One region of the Paenibacillus shenyangensis genome, then DNA from elsewhere that is predicted to be linked to it. Evidence: riboswitches for the same ligand, from Rfam matches in the RefSeq annotation. Region 1 holds a riboswitch; the other holds the start of a gene.
The links. A riboswitch is a leader RNA that binds a small molecule or an ion and turns the genes downstream of it on or off. The one in region 1 is predicted to bind cyclic di-GMP.

Region 1 (7,636 bases):
CTGCCTTGCCCCTTTTTCCCCATTGATCAGCTCATCGATCAGATGATTTACAGCATTAACGCGCAGATCGGTCCAGGCCTGGTAAATATCCGGGATCCGCTTGTAATAATTGGATGCCGATTCATCCAGAAATTCGGGAATCTGCTCGCCATATTTGTCGTGAAAAGCCTGTCTTGCCAGCGGACCGATATCTCCATACACACCACGCGCGATGCCATTCCATTCCGGGAAATATGGCTCGGCCACTTCTACGCCGTCGAATGGCACATTTTCCAGCAGATAGGACAGCACTTCTTTTTTCCACTGGATATAATCGGTCGAGAAATGGGAAAAGCGTTCAAACCCATCATTGATTGGACGCAGAAGCTCCATTTTCCAGGAAGACCAGGATGGCGGAGCATGTTCTACGCTGAATGTACCGTTGCCCAGCACCAGCGCCCAGACAGCGATCTCCCTTTTCTGGAGAGCTTCGACGAGCCACTGGTCTACTTTTTGCTCATTGACTACAAAGTAATGCACTGTACGATACCCGGCGAGCATCAGCTCATCCGCGATACTGTCAGGGGAACGATCCGCATAATACGGAAATAGTGGATCGATCTGTATACTTGCGCCCCGCATCGCCCATGGGCGACTGCGATAAGGGTGATCATTCATCCGGCAAACCCTCCTGATGTTGAAGATGTTCTGGTACGCGGCGGTTTGCGCTTGCGCAAAAACAGCTGGGCAGAGATTTTGGCGCACCACAGGGAGAACCCGGCAAAAATAATGCCCCAAACTACAGCAGGCAGTATAAATTGGTGCGCCAGACCGGTCGCATCCCCTGCGGCTGAAGGACTGGTAATCGCCATAATCAAAATAGTTAACGAGGATAACACTGATTCTTCCAGTGTCAAAAACATAATCAGCAGATAATAGCCGTTGCGCAGCCATTCGGGACTGATCAGCATCAGAATGCTTACAATAACAAATCCAATCAGCCAGATTACGCCGAACCCCTGGTGCACATACAGAATCAGCATAATGAGCGCAATAACCGCCGTTATGATAATGCCAATCCGCTGCTGCCGCTTGTGATAGAGATAAAATAGCCAGATCACGAACAGAGAGGAGCCCATATACCCTGCTAGTCCAATCGGCAGTCCGCTCCATGCCGAGGTGATCATGGAATACGTCACTCCGCTATGATCTGCATTGAGTTCGATCCGGTTCACTCTCCCCGAGGTCATGAGCGTAACAATGGCATGGCAGAATTCATGAATCATCGTGTCCAGATTACGGAATAACGAAGAGAACGGGATCAGCCGGGTAAGCACTGCCGATCCAATGAGCAGGAGGATCAATTTAAGCCATTTGTTCAATACTCCACATCCTTATATGCTTTTTCATTTTGTGCTGTCTATATAGGTAGCAGCTTTATATAGTAGAAGCAGCTTCACAATTTGAAGGAACTGGTGCTGCACCAGAGTTTCTTTTATTTTAACGCTCGCTATCTTGCAATACAATTGATCGCCAAATGCTTATTATTACCCATTTGCCTATTTATTGACGTTATTCTTTAACTTTCATCTCTCCGTCTAATTATTTTGTAGACAATACATATTATTATCTATATTATATTAAATAAATGAGATGGTAATCTATTATGGGAGCTGAATAACATGAACCGTAGAAAAGAACTGCAAGAGCAGTACAAGGAAATAAAGACAGAAGCCGGTATCTATGAAGTACGCAATCTGCCGGAACAAAAAATATGGGTGACGAGTACACCCAATCTGCGTACGATCAATGGTTCGCTATTCTCTCTGGAAATGGGCAGCTTTATTCACCGCGAGCTGCAGGCGGACTGGACACGTCTTGGTAAGGATCAGTTCGAGGTGAACATCTTGGAAGTGCTCAAGCCGCTGGAGAACCCGTATGATCGAATCAAGGACAAGCTGCAGGATAAGGAAGAGGAATGGACCGAGCGTTTTCGCAGTGAAGGCATGAATCTGTATCTTCCTCTTCAGAAAAACACATCGGTATGATCAATCTCCATCAGGAACTGGAGCGAATCAGCGAAGTAGCCTTTTTCTCTTCACTGGGTCAGCCGCTGGCCGAGGAATTTGCAGCCAAGCTGCAGCCCGAGCTACCTTTTCTTCATTATATGCAGCTTCCGGATGTACAGGAGACTTTTGTACAGCCGACCTTGCCCGAATGGATCAAGCTGCAATCGGCTGTACGCTGGCTGCCCTCCTCTCCAACAGAACCAGACCCTTTCTACCCGGCGATGTCTGCCGATCCGCAGCTGCTGGATATCCGCAAACAAATCTATCAGGCCGTACTTCGCAAGACCCGTACTGCCCGGCCGGATACCCTGAAATGCAGACCGCATGATTTCACCACAGCAGCACGCCAGGCTGCCGGTTATGCCTATCGCCAGTATGCCATGGAACGTTATTACGATCTCGGCAGCAGCTGGCAGAGAATTATCCAACTATATGAAGCAGGACACTGGCCAGCCGGTTATGGCAAGGACACACTCGTATGGATATAGTCATGGGACAATTAGATGTATAAAAAAGGCAGAGACCGTAAATACGGCTTCTGCCTTTTTGTGTGTATGCAGCGATGATTGTTGCAGCTCTTTATGCCTACTGTAGCGACCGAATATTTATCTATTCATTACTCTATATAAAGTGACTATGGGATTCATTGTTCTTGGCAGATTACCTTGTATTCACCTTTCTGACCGGGAAACTATGGTATACTTTTGGTCGAACTGCCGGAATAAAGAGACTCCGGCTGAGGAGTGTTACATACTTATCTGACTGCTGCATACCGAGAGAAACAATATAGAAAGAAGTGAATTCCTTGTTTATAACTATCCTGTACAGCGTCGTACTGCCGATTATTGTACTGATTGTTGTCGGTTCGGTACTTCAGCGGATTTTTCAGCTGGATCTGTACACGCTATCCAAAATCAACTTTTACTGCATTACACCGGCGACGGTATTTATGAGTCTGTATCATTCGAATATGAATCCCGAGCTGCTAGGCAGTGTAGTACTGTTCTATGCCCTGTATATACTGATTCTGTATATTCTCGGCTCGCTCACTTCCCGGATTATGGGATACAAAGGTGGGAAAAAGGCTGCTTTTAACAATAGCATTATGCTGGATAACTCCGGCAATTACGGGTTGCCTGTCAATCAGCTTGTATTCAGCGGAGAACCACTGGCTGCGTCGATGCAGGCACTGATCATGTCCCTGCAGAGCCTGCTTACCTTTACCTATGGAGTTATCTCGATTCAGGGCTCCCGGCTGCAGGGTAACTATCGCAGCGTCATTATCGGATTCCTGAAAATGCCAGTACCCTATGCACTGGCACTTGGCCTGATCATGCATGCGCTCGCGATTCCGCTACCGACTGTGCTCGCCCAGCCGCTCACCTATGCCCAGCAGTCCATGGTCGCGATCGCACTGATCACGCTCGGTGCGCAGATCGTCAAATATCCACTGCGGCTCTATCGCAGCGATATCTATATCAGTATGGTGCTGCGACTGTTTGGCGGTCCATTAATCGGATTGATGCTGATTCTGCTGCTCGATATGCACGGGATTCCGGCACAGGCACTATTGATCGCATCCGCTATGCCTACAGGTGTAAATACATCGATTCTGGCAGAAGAATACCGTAATGAACCGGATTTTGCCGCCCAGACGGTACTTATTTCGACGATTGTGAATGTATTTACCATTACGGCCGTAATTACATTGTCCGGTCATTTATAGCAGATATATGTCAATCAGTGATTAACATGATAAAAGGAGGACGATAATGAGTGACAGTTTTTCACTGTTAGTGGGAGCATTAGGCGGTTTTATATTTTATGCTGTAATTATAGTAGCTATTATTTTTATCATCCAAAAACGATCGAAAACTTCCAATAAAATCAACCTGGTTCCCATTCTGCTTATCACTATGTTTTCTTTTTCAATATTGGCAATTAATCGATTAATGTATGGTGGTTTCTATTTTGATATTTTACTGGCTTTGTATTTGACAGCAATTATGGTGCTATCTTTTAAGCTGATCCAGCAAATACGCAACAAATAAATATTCTCTTTTCTCTAAGCCTTTTGAAATAGAAAGTAGGTAAGCATGATGGCTAATCTTCCCACTATTTCAAAGGGTCTTTTTTTCCTTTCGCACAGATATTTGCTTCATAACCCTACCTTGGTTTAAAGTCATAGTATATGTCCTGCAGTACCATCCCGGCGTTAGACGTTTCTTTTCGGATGATCCATCCGGCTTGAAATCGGTTAACGCCCGATGACGTGCCGAGGAAATTACCAACCCACTAAGGAGTGAAGACCTCTATGCTACGCCAACCGCGTAAAAATGTTGTATTTGTACTCGTATGTGCAGCCTTGTTCCTGATCATCGCTGGCTGCGGTAACAACAATGGAACGAGCAGTTCCACTACGGGCCAGACCGGTACTTCCAACAGTACGGAAACAAATGGCACTACCGGTTCGACTGGAACGACTGGTGACCAGAGCGGCTCTACAGCAACCGATACAGCGCAGACACCATCCGCAACTGATAACTCCGCTGACTTCAAGCAGGCCAATGACCCTATCGTAACCGTTGAAATGAATGATGGCCAAAAGATTGAAATCGAACTGTATCCCAAAGCAGCACCCAACAGCGTTAACAACTTTATTTCCCTCGTCAAAAAAGGATTCTATGATGGCCTGACTTTCCACCGCGTTATTCCGGGCTTCATGATCCAGGGTGGCGATCCCAACGGCGATGGCACTGGTGATCCGGGTTACAGCATCCCCGGTGAATTCAAATCCAATGGCGTGCAGAATGACCTGAAGCACACGGCAGGCGTACTGTCGATGGCACGTTCCGGCGATCCAAACTCCGGCGGCTCCCAGTTCTTCCTGATGGTAGCCGATGCTCCGCATCTGGATGGCGAGTATGCTGCATTTGGTAAAGTTATCAACGGTATGGAAGAAGTCAACAAGATCGTCAACCTGCCAACAGGTGCCAATGACAAACCTAACACTCCTCCTGTCATGAAAAAGGTAACCGTGGATACTAAAGGTGTCGATTATCCGGAACCCGAGAAAAGCAAATAAAAAGATTTATTCGACCAGCGCTTTCCATAGCGCTGGTTTTTTTTGATCCTTTCGGACCTGTGATGATTAGGTGAATCCATTCTTAGCTGCAGTATATAATGCTTCCCTATGCACTATGCTCTTCTTTGGCAGTACCTTTCCATAAAAAATGTCAATTTTTGTCGTTAAAATACCGAAATTCTATTTAGAAACTTAGCTATATAGACGATATATATGTTATGCAATCCTACAAGAGTGCATACTACAGCAACCTCTGCTGAACCTATTGTTTATCATATTTAATCAGGGCAAATTCACTGAAAGGTGAAGACGCAAAGCCAAGGGTCTAAGGCATGATGGGCAGGGTCTTGCTAGGATAGCCGGTTGCCGATGAATACCTGATGCGGTATGACTCGAAGGAGTCCAACATCATGAGAACAGCATATTATCGCCTACAATTGGGTATCCTCTGTATAGCATTACTACTGTGGCTAGGAGGATTCACGATGACACCCGCTTATGCTCAATCACCTCAAAAAGCAACCTGGCTGTGGAACACACAGCTGATTGTAAATTCTACAGCCAGTATTTTATCTTTTGCAGTCAGCCAGAACGTTACCCTGATCTACCTGCAGGTCAACGACGATCTGGATGCTAATGTATATCAACACTTTATCGCTGCTGCTTCTGCCCAAGGCATTACAGTGCAAGCACTCGATGGAGCCCCCTCTTGGGCGCTGGATTCCCGGCGTCATGAACTTCAAGCCACGCTTGACTGGATTACCACGTATCAACAGGGCGCCTCTGCCGATGAGAAGTTCAGCGGTATCCATATCGATATCGAACCTTATCTGCTGCCCGAATGGCGCACCGATCAGTTAACCGTTATCGCAGGCTGGCAGCATAGTGTTGAGAGCGTCGTACAAGCTGCTCATTCGCTGCATATCCCCGCTTCCGCCGATATCCCGTTCTGGCTGCATACCCTGTTGACCGCAGACGAATCTGCAACGCTCAGCAGTTGGATGATGCAGCAGTACGATTCCATTACGATCATGGCTTACCGTGATAGTGCCTCCGGAATTCTGGATGTTGCCGAAGCCCAGCTGGCCGAGGGTGATGCTGTCGGTACACCCGTCTATGTAGGGGTGGAGACCAACCCTACGAGTGAGGGGAATACTATCACTTTTTATGAGGAAGGCGCCGCTTACCTGAACAACCAGCTCGCTCGTGTGACGAAGCAGGCGGGCAAGCACGACTCTTTTGCCGGTATCGCTGTCCATGATTATGCTGGTTGGTCGACACTGGTAAGCAAATAAATAGTAGCGATTCACTATCGAGACAGACGTTGTTTTCCGTTTGTCTCGTTTTTTGTATAGGGAGAATATGTGGAGGCATTTTCATCCTTCATGAATATTTGATTTTTGGCCTTCTCGTATGCGACCAATTACTTACCTTTCTATCTTTGGAACCAATTCTTTCATTTGCAATATTCACAATTTGACGATTTTGTAGTTTAATGCCGATTAATGTAACAAAAATGTTATGCAATAGTATCCATTTACGGAAGATTCATTCCTTCCTGTCTTGTTATGATGAATACAGAAAATTGCAGGTAAGGAGCGTCTTATTCATGTTACATAAGCAAAAATGGTTACTCGCACTACTCATCGCTGTACTTCTGATTCCTCAGACAGCGACCGCTGCCAAATCGCAGTCATCCGGCAGCAAAGCACATTCATCCAAAGTGATCTATCTGACCTTTGACGATGGACCGACTGCACATACGATGCAGCTGCTCGATATCCTCGACCAGTACAATGCCAAAGCGACTTTCTTTATGCTTGGACCGCATATGGAACACTTCCCGGCAGCGACCAAACGTATTGTCAAAGAAGGCAACGGACTTGGCCTCCATGGTGTAAGTCATGTAGTCAGCCAATTCTACAGTTCTCCGTACAGCGCCTACAAGGAAATGAAGGGCGCCAACGAAAGTCTGTACAAAGTAACCGGCAAGTCCACAAGTCTGGTACGTACTCCTTATGGCAGCAAGCCATATCTCAAAAAATCCTACCGGGATATTATGCTGAGCACCGGCGGCTTCCATCTGTGGGACTGGAACGTGGATTCCCTGGACTGGAAGTACAAAAAAGATCACCAGAAGGTGTACAACAATATTATGACCCAGGTGAAATCGGTAGAACGTCGCGGAGCTACTCCGGTTATACTGATGCATGATCAACCTGCCACTCTCAAAGTACTGCCAAAAGTACTCAAAGAGCTCAAGGCAGAGGGTTATCATTTTGAAATATTGGATAAAAAAAATCATCCGCTGAACTTCTGGAACGACGAACGCTAAGTTCTGCGATTGATTGCCGAACCTGTAGCGTATGACATTCATACAGCGATACGAAAAGCCCCTGTCCGCAAGGAGATTGTACTCCTTTGGACAGGGGCTTTTTATATGGTTCTCCGGTTCACTCGTCTTCTGCCAAATTCACTTTTGTCATGCAGGCAATTCCGGCTT
Region 2 (7,636 bases), on a different contig from region 1:
AGCGATGAAATCAGCTTTTTAAGTTAACGATAGCCTTGATCGGTACTCTATCTTACTAACGATATTAACAAATAAAGAGCGATCACCCAGATCATCAGCGCCGAACAACGGTTCAGCCAGTAGAACCAGCGTCCGCTGCGATCAAATACTCCCACCGCCATCCCTGCTGCAGCCAACACTGCAAACCAGAGCCAGGAAACGATAATACAAGTCCACATAAACGCCAGCTTTTGCTGACCTTCATACTGAAGCGAACTTGTTCCTATGACGCCGACCGTATCCAGAATAGCATGCGGATTGAGCAGCGATACCGACAGCGCGAATAGTATCTGTTTGCGCGCGGGGAGAGCTGCCGTTTTGTTTGGCTGCTCTTCTCCGTCTACTACCGCGGCTGTCCGGACAGTCTCGGCACTTTTCCACGTCACATATCCCATGTAAAGCAGAAACAGCACTCCCGCCAGCATCAGTGCCGTTTTGACCCATGGTAGTCCCAGCACTAGGACCGATACTCCGCCGATAGCCAGACTGATCAGTAGCGTATCACATAATCCAGCGGTGATTACTACGGGCAACACTTTCCACCATCTGCGCTGTACCATTCCCTGCTGAAAAATAAACACATTCTGGACACCCAGCGGCAGAATCAATCCCAGCGCCAATATAAAAGCATGCAGTATAACACCAGCCATTTGTATCTCCCCCTTGTTCACCAATACCAGTGTAGCGCGGGATCAACAAACTGCATACAGCAATAATGTTTCTTTTATTTTTCTAATAATCTTATAAAATGAAACTCCATTTGCTCTTGCTTATCTCTTCTCTCCATCAACATACACCGATGATCCTCTTGTTCTCGCCCAGTCCGCAATCCGCGATGGATCGCCTTGCCATAATCGCTGCTTGCCCCATATATTACTCTCCGGCACACCATCACACTCCACTCGTATGACGGGAAAAAGAGCTGTCGGACGCTCTTTGGGAAGTCCTTTGATCCATACTACCTGATCCTGCTGTTCAAATTCCAGCTCATGTCCGGTCGTGAGTAGTGTCACCCGTTTTACTCGCGATACCAGGTCGGCAAGGCGTATTTCCGGCTTCCCATCCCAAAAGCGAATAATCAAATACAGATGGTTCCCACTAATGGTCTGTCTTCCCCGTGTAATAAACTCGGTCAGATCACCACCATCCGATTTGTATATCGCTTCACCATGCACTTCCAGCCACGCCCCAATCTCTAGCGCTCGCTGTACAAATTCCGGCGGCAGCTGGCCGTCCGGCTGGGGACCAACATTGAGCAGCAGATTACCGCCTTTCTCTGCACATTCGCATAGCATATCCAGCAGCATATCTGCAGAACGCCAGCGTTCTCCGGCAGCATATCCCCATAGACGCCAGGTAGTGACCTGGTTGGACTCCCATAACCGGTTCGGATCAGGCACAATCTGATGTTCCGGCGTACCAAAGTCACCCAGCACTTCCGAATCACCAGCGCCGGCGCCACCATCTGCGTAAGTACGCGTTCCATCCGACGGACCCAGCCGATTATTCACCAGTATACCGGGCTGCAGCTCTTTCATTCGGCGTACCAGTTCTACACTACCCAGCTCCTCTGCTGTTCGCGGCCATACCCCATCGAAGAAGAAGTGATCAATCTGTCCATACCGGGTCAGCAGTTCCTCGACCTGATTATGCATATATTCCTTCATCGCCTGCCAACCATCCGGGTCTTTCTCCGGTCCGTCAAAAAAAGCTGGAATCCGCCAGTCCATCCACGAATAATACAGTCCAATATGCAATCCCTCTGCCCGGAATGCCTCGACAAATTCACGTACCAGATCACGCCCGCATGCCTGAGCAGCAGTAGAATAGTCTGTGTACTGTGAATCCCATAGACAGAATCCGTCATGGTGGCGCGTTGTCAGACATGCATATTTCATTCCTGCTTTGCGGGCTGTCTGTGCCCATAACGGAGCGTTGAAATGCTCCGGATTCCAGCTGCACGCCTGCCGGGCATATTCCTGATGATCCAGATGTTCTCGGAACAGAACCTGTTCCCCGCGTCCATACTGTGCATAAGGTCCAAAATGAATAAACAATCCATACCGACTATCCGTGAACCATTTTGCAGACTCCGACCCAGTGTGCCTGCTGTTGTTATCCTGTCCCGTATTCATACACCCATCTCCATTTCACTTATACGATTTAGATTGGTTTTGTATCTACGCTGACTGAATGTATGTAGATTTTCTTGGTGTGCTTATTTTGCCTTTATGACTTTTTTTATTACTTATAAGCCCAATTCATCTAAACATCATAATGTTATTATCTATTTGCATTATATCATTGTTATTATGCTTATCGAGTTAAAATATCGAATTTCACAAATAGATTTCCAAACTCTCAAGACAGCAGAAGTTCTTAAATCCATCAGATTAAAATACCCATATATTGTATATTAAATTACAGTATATGGGTATTAATATATATATCGAATTTATCCTTTTTATATCCTGCCTATAGTGTTATTCTTAAAATTAACTGTGTAATTTCGACAAATCCAAAGGCAGGAGGATGAATATAGATATGAAAAAATGGGCGTACATGCTAATCGTTGCAGGCATCCTGGTGATGATCTATCCTCAGGCAAATGAATGGTATGACGATTGGCAGCAGGAGCGTCTTCTGAGTCAAGCGGAGCAGACAGCCGCCGTTTCTCATCAGAATACGACAAAAAATTTAAAAAATAGCTATTCGGAGGTAAATGCTCTACTAAATGAAGGAGCTGCTGCCGATAATATAAATAGTAAGACAGAACTACCAGCAAGCGGTGAGATTCTGGGAGTGATTCATATCCCGGTAATCGATGTGGAACTTCCGATCGTAGAAGGTGCCACTCGTGAAAATATGCGCAGCGCTGCTGTTCATATTTCCGAGACTGACCAGCTGGGACAGAAAGGCAACTTCGCTGTTGCTGCGCATCGCGCTCATAAAACCGGTCGTTTATTCAATCGTCTGGGTGAAGTTAAAGTCGGTGACTCGATCCAAATCGAATCTGCCGGTCAACAATACAATTATCAGGTCGATCGCATCCGAATTGTAGAACCCACTGAAGTATCTGTACTCGATAGCGATCATCAGTCGGAAGAATTGACACTCGTGACCTGCGACCCACTAATCAATCCAACCCACCGTCTTATAGTACATGCGGTACGCGTCTATGATCCTATAAATGAATAGCAAATTATTCATTTCGCGTACATTCCTGTTTGACGCTTTTAGTCGAATTATCGCTGTGGTACTATAAGATTATAACTAACCAGTAACTTATTATTTACCCATAAATCACACCAATATGTATATCTTGCATATTGTTGCTATGTAACTTGCTTATTAAGAGCTTTTACACGATAACGGCAAACCTGTCTAAAGATAGGGACGCAAAGCTAAAGGGCCTTACCCTCCGGGGTTGGCAGCCAGCTACCGAACGGAAAGGCTCTTTTTATATGAATGGATTGTAAAATATTACACTTTATAGAATATAATGGTTTAGTCAAACGACGGATAACAGTGAGTTAATGTGATCCTTCATTGATCGACTAAGCCCCTTTGAAAGGATTTGTCGTCATGAAGAAACTTTTGCTAACTTGCTTGACAACTATTTCGCTGCTTGCAGCAGCTCCATTATCTGTATTCGCAGCCGAAGATTCTAGCTGGCTGGACAGCTCCACTGCCAATCAGGGTTATGTCGCTGTTCACTATGAAGCTCCTTCCAATACACGTACCAAAGTTATGATTACTAAGAATGATACCAGTTATACGTACAATCTTTCTTCTTCCCATACTGATACTTCGTTGCCATTGCAGCTGGGAAGTGGTACGTATCAGGTAAGCGTTCTGGAAAATACATCCGGCAACAACTATAAAAAAGTATATTCCGATTCGCTGCAGGTACAATTGAGCAATGAGAACAGTGTATATCTGGCCTCCACTCAAAATATCGATTGGAAAAACAGTCCTGCTGTTACTTCACTCGCAGCCAAGCTAACCCAAAATGCTACAAACGATCAGCAAAAAGCACAGGCAATCTACGATTATATTACAAGCAGCATCAAATACGATTATCAGCTCGCTAGCGCATTACCAACCGTCTATGTACCTGATCCGCAGCAGACACTGTCTTCCCGTAAAGGCATCTGCTATGATTATGCTTCTCTGAATGCAGCGATGCTGCGTAGCCAGGGTATTCCTGCCAAGCTGGTAATGGGAACTACATCAGCTGTTAAAGAATATCATGCCTGGAATGAAGTTTATCTGAACGGTAAATGGGTCACTGTGGATGCTACTGTAGATGCATCGCTTCAACAAAAGGGCAAAAGTATCCCCTTTGCCAAAGACGCTACACAGTACCAAGCAGCCAAAGTATATTAATATCGTTACTGAAGGTTTCATCTTCTCCTAAACGTTGCACTCCTTATTCACAGCTTTTATCGAAGGTTAATTAGGCTTGATAAATAATAAACAAACTTCATATAACATTGAATTTAAGAAAATAAAAACCCCTTTGCCTACCATCGGCAAAGGGGTTTTTGTATTGTTACCCATGTATACATCACCCAGATACTTTATTGATATGATATATACTTTATTCATAATAAGTCGATTTAAACATCTGATCCATGCCTGCTTCTTCTTATATAGAAGAAAGAGGGGTTGTTATACCGGCAGTAGGGTTAGATGGTACAGTTCCTTTACCGATATTTGGAGAGCTCCCAGCCGACTGCTCCAGCTGCAGAAGTGCCTGCTTCATCGGCATACCTCCCCGGTATCCTGTCAAATTGCCATTTTTACCGATAACCCGATGACACGGAATCGTGATCAAGACAGGATTGGCCCCAATTGCCGCGCCTACCGCTCTCACTGCATCGGGTCTGCCAGCCATTTCGGCAACTGCCGAGTACGTTAGAGTCTGACCATATGGTATACGGCTTAGTGCTTCCCATACTGCCAGCTGAAAAGGGGTTCCCCTTAGATCATGCTTTACGTTATCCAGTGCATCTGCTGCTCCATGCAGATACTGGATTATAAGTGCTGCATAGCCTTCCATCTGCTGCCCATCTTCCACCAATACGTATCCCGGAAAACGGCTGCTCGCCCACAATACCAGGTCTTCCAGCGGCTGATCCGGTGAACTGACATAACATAACCCGTCTACTGTCGCAGCGATATAGAGATGCCACTGTTTATCATTTAACCACTTGTAGTACAAAATGGGCTGATCTGCTGACATATCGTAGGCCTCCTTTTGTCAAATTACATATACTCTACTTTATGCGGATTATTGCCGTTTTGTGCTGTAGCTTATTTCTCGTTTATTGCTTTTATCTATCTATCTTTCTGGTTCGTATGTTCCGACTGCATTTGATGATCTTCTGCTTCAGTTATATCACGATCTGATGTTCAAAATATTGCGCTTCTATTCCAGCTTCTATTCCAGCTTGTACTTCATCCTGCTATTTTCCCGGAATCCACTTCCCTTTCGGAACATACCAAAATGCAGCTCCTTGTGTCATCCCGGAGCTGCATTTGATATCCGTCCTTTTTCTGTTATGCCCTCTATGCTGGTTTGCTTTTACCTGTATCGCGTTATACTTCCTTGTGTGTTTCACTTTCTTTGCGCTGCGGATCAGCAAAAGAATCGGATGGATCGGGTTTTGGTTTGTTCAGCTCGCCGCCCATCGACTTGAGAAACTGGAGTCCAAAAGCCATCGTCGTACGCACATCCGGATCGCGCATCGTTTTGAGCAGATGCAGCATTCCCGGCGGTTCCTGATCCCGTGAATCTCCATGCTTCGAGTTCGCAGGGTCCATTTCACCGAGATGGCTTAACCCGCTTCCCAGTGCATTCAGCAGTCGATCCATTTCCAGCGGATCAATCTTGCCGACCATTTGACTCAGGGTAAAGGCATTGCGGATCAGCGGCGGAATATTCAGGGAGTTGATTAGATTGACTCCATGTACGCCTACTTCTGTCCGGTTCTTGAGCAGGGCACCGGCAATATCGAGCATGCCGGCGTTATCCAGTTCTTTGATAATATCCAGCGTTTTGAGAATGGCTTCCTTATTATCGCTGAGTGCCTTGATAATCTGGGTGAGGGATTCAGCCTGTATTTCCGCTTCTGTCGGTTCGTGGCGTTCAATCCGGTTAATGGCTCTGGCCATACTGGGCACGCTCCTTCCGAATGGTATCTGCTATCGGCTCATAATCCTGACGCTTCCACTTGTCCTCTACCCGAACGCTGATCTGCGGACGACGCTTGGCAAACCGGTGGTTAACCTGCGGCAATGGCGATACACCGCGATCTTCAAGTACTTCCATCCGTACACTGATTTCCTTGTAACTCGGCGTATGCGTAATTTTGTCCGTATGACTGCTGGTCAGACGATTGATCGCTTCACTTGCATTCTGGGTATTCATCGGCAGATATAGCTCTTTGCCTTTAACCCGATCGGTAACAACGACCGACAGCTTGGCCTGACCATATGGAGATACGAGCCGCACTTTGGCACCTGTCTCCATGCCTCGCTCGGCAGCCAGCTCCGGCGAGACTTCCAGCCATGTAGATGGTACTTTGTGGCGGATATTCTGGGATTGATACGTCATATTGCCTTCATGGAAATGCTCCAGCAGTCGGCCATTATTCAGATGAAGATCATATTCTGCTTCCGGCTCGTATGGCAGTGTCCAGCTGACCGGGAATAGACGTGCCTTGCCGCTTGGGAAAGCAAATTTCTCGGTATACAGTAGTTCTGTACTGCTTCCATCCGGTTCTACCGGCCAAACCTGACTATTCCATCCTTCCAGGCGATCATAGCTGACCCCCGCGAACAATGGAGCAAGGCTTGCTGCTTCCGCCATAATTTCACCGGGGTGGGTATAATTCCAGCCAGCTCCCAGAGCATTGGCTACATCCTGGATAATTCTCCAGTCCGGTCTGGATTCACCCATTGGCTCGAACACTTGATGGAAACGCTGAATCCGGCGCTCGGTATTCGTGAAGGTGCCGTCTTTTTCCAGACTTGGTGAAGCAGGCAGAACCACATCTGCGAACTGTGCTGTCCGGGAGAAGAATATATCCTGCACCACGAAAAATTCCAGCTTGCCGAACATTTCTTCCACAAAGTTGGAGTTGGAATCGACAAATGCCATTTCCTCTCCAAACAGATACATCGCTTTGAGTGTACCTTCTTCGATCGCATCGACCATTTCATGATTATCCAGTCCCGGCTCTACCGGCAGCTCCACGCCCCATGCCTGCTCATAACGGGAACGTACCGCATCGTCAGTCACTTTCTCATATCCGGGGAAATAGCTCGGCATCGTACCAAAATCACAGGCGCCCTGCACATTGTTATGACCACGCAGCGGATACGCTCCTGTACCCGGGCGACCAAAGTTGCCGGTAGCAAGCAGCAGATTACAGATCGCTGTCGATGTATCTGTACCACCGCGATGCTGAGTAACCCCCATCGCCCACAGGATACATACAGAACCGGACTCATGGATCATCTCTGCTGTACGAATCAGCTGCTCACGGGTCAGACCGGATACCTGTTCTGCATAATCCAGTGTGTATGG

Region 2: linked by a shared signal. The riboswitch ahead of H065_RS0103250 (transglutaminase-like domain-containing protein) and the one ahead of H065_RS25060 (hypothetical protein) in region 1 are both predicted to bind cyclic di-GMP.

The regions. Positions count from the first base shown of each region.
Region 1 is NZ_AOIG01000004.1:31,280-38,915, forward strand. Features, by position in the region: gene H065_RS0103025 (hypothetical protein) at 1-657, opposite strand, end outside; gene H065_RS0103030 (M50 family metallopeptidase) at 654-1,361, opposite strand; gene H065_RS0103035 (GIY-YIG nuclease family protein) at 1,662-2,027, shown strand; gene H065_RS25055 (hypothetical protein) at 2,024-2,536, shown strand; gene H065_RS0103045 (AEC family transporter) at 2,854-3,774, shown strand; gene H065_RS0103050 (hypothetical protein) at 3,821-4,099, shown strand; gene H065_RS0103055 (peptidylprolyl isomerase) at 4,363-5,133, shown strand; cyclic di-GMP riboswitch class I at 5,410-5,504, shown strand; gene H065_RS25060 (hypothetical protein) at 5,619-6,428, shown strand; gene H065_RS0103065 (polysaccharide deacetylase family protein) at 6,743-7,468, shown strand.
Region 2 is NZ_AOIG01000005.1:29,532-37,167, forward strand. Features, by position in the region: gene H065_RS0103235 (LysE/ArgO family amino acid transporter) at 48-689, opposite strand; gene H065_RS0103240 (alpha-L-fucosidase) at 810-2,174, opposite strand; gene H065_RS0103245 (class D sortase) at 2,584-3,237, shown strand; cyclic di-GMP riboswitch class I at 3,403-3,485, shown strand; gene H065_RS0103250 (transglutaminase-like domain-containing protein) at 3,625-4,428, shown strand; gene H065_RS28110 (hypothetical protein) at 4,495-4,650, opposite strand; gene H065_RS0103255 (methylated-DNA--[protein]-cysteine S-methyltransferase) at 4,691-5,287, opposite strand; gene H065_RS0103260 (helical membrane plugin domain-containing protein) at 5,644-6,219, opposite strand; gene fdhF (formate dehydrogenase subunit alpha) at 6,203-7,636, opposite strand, start outside.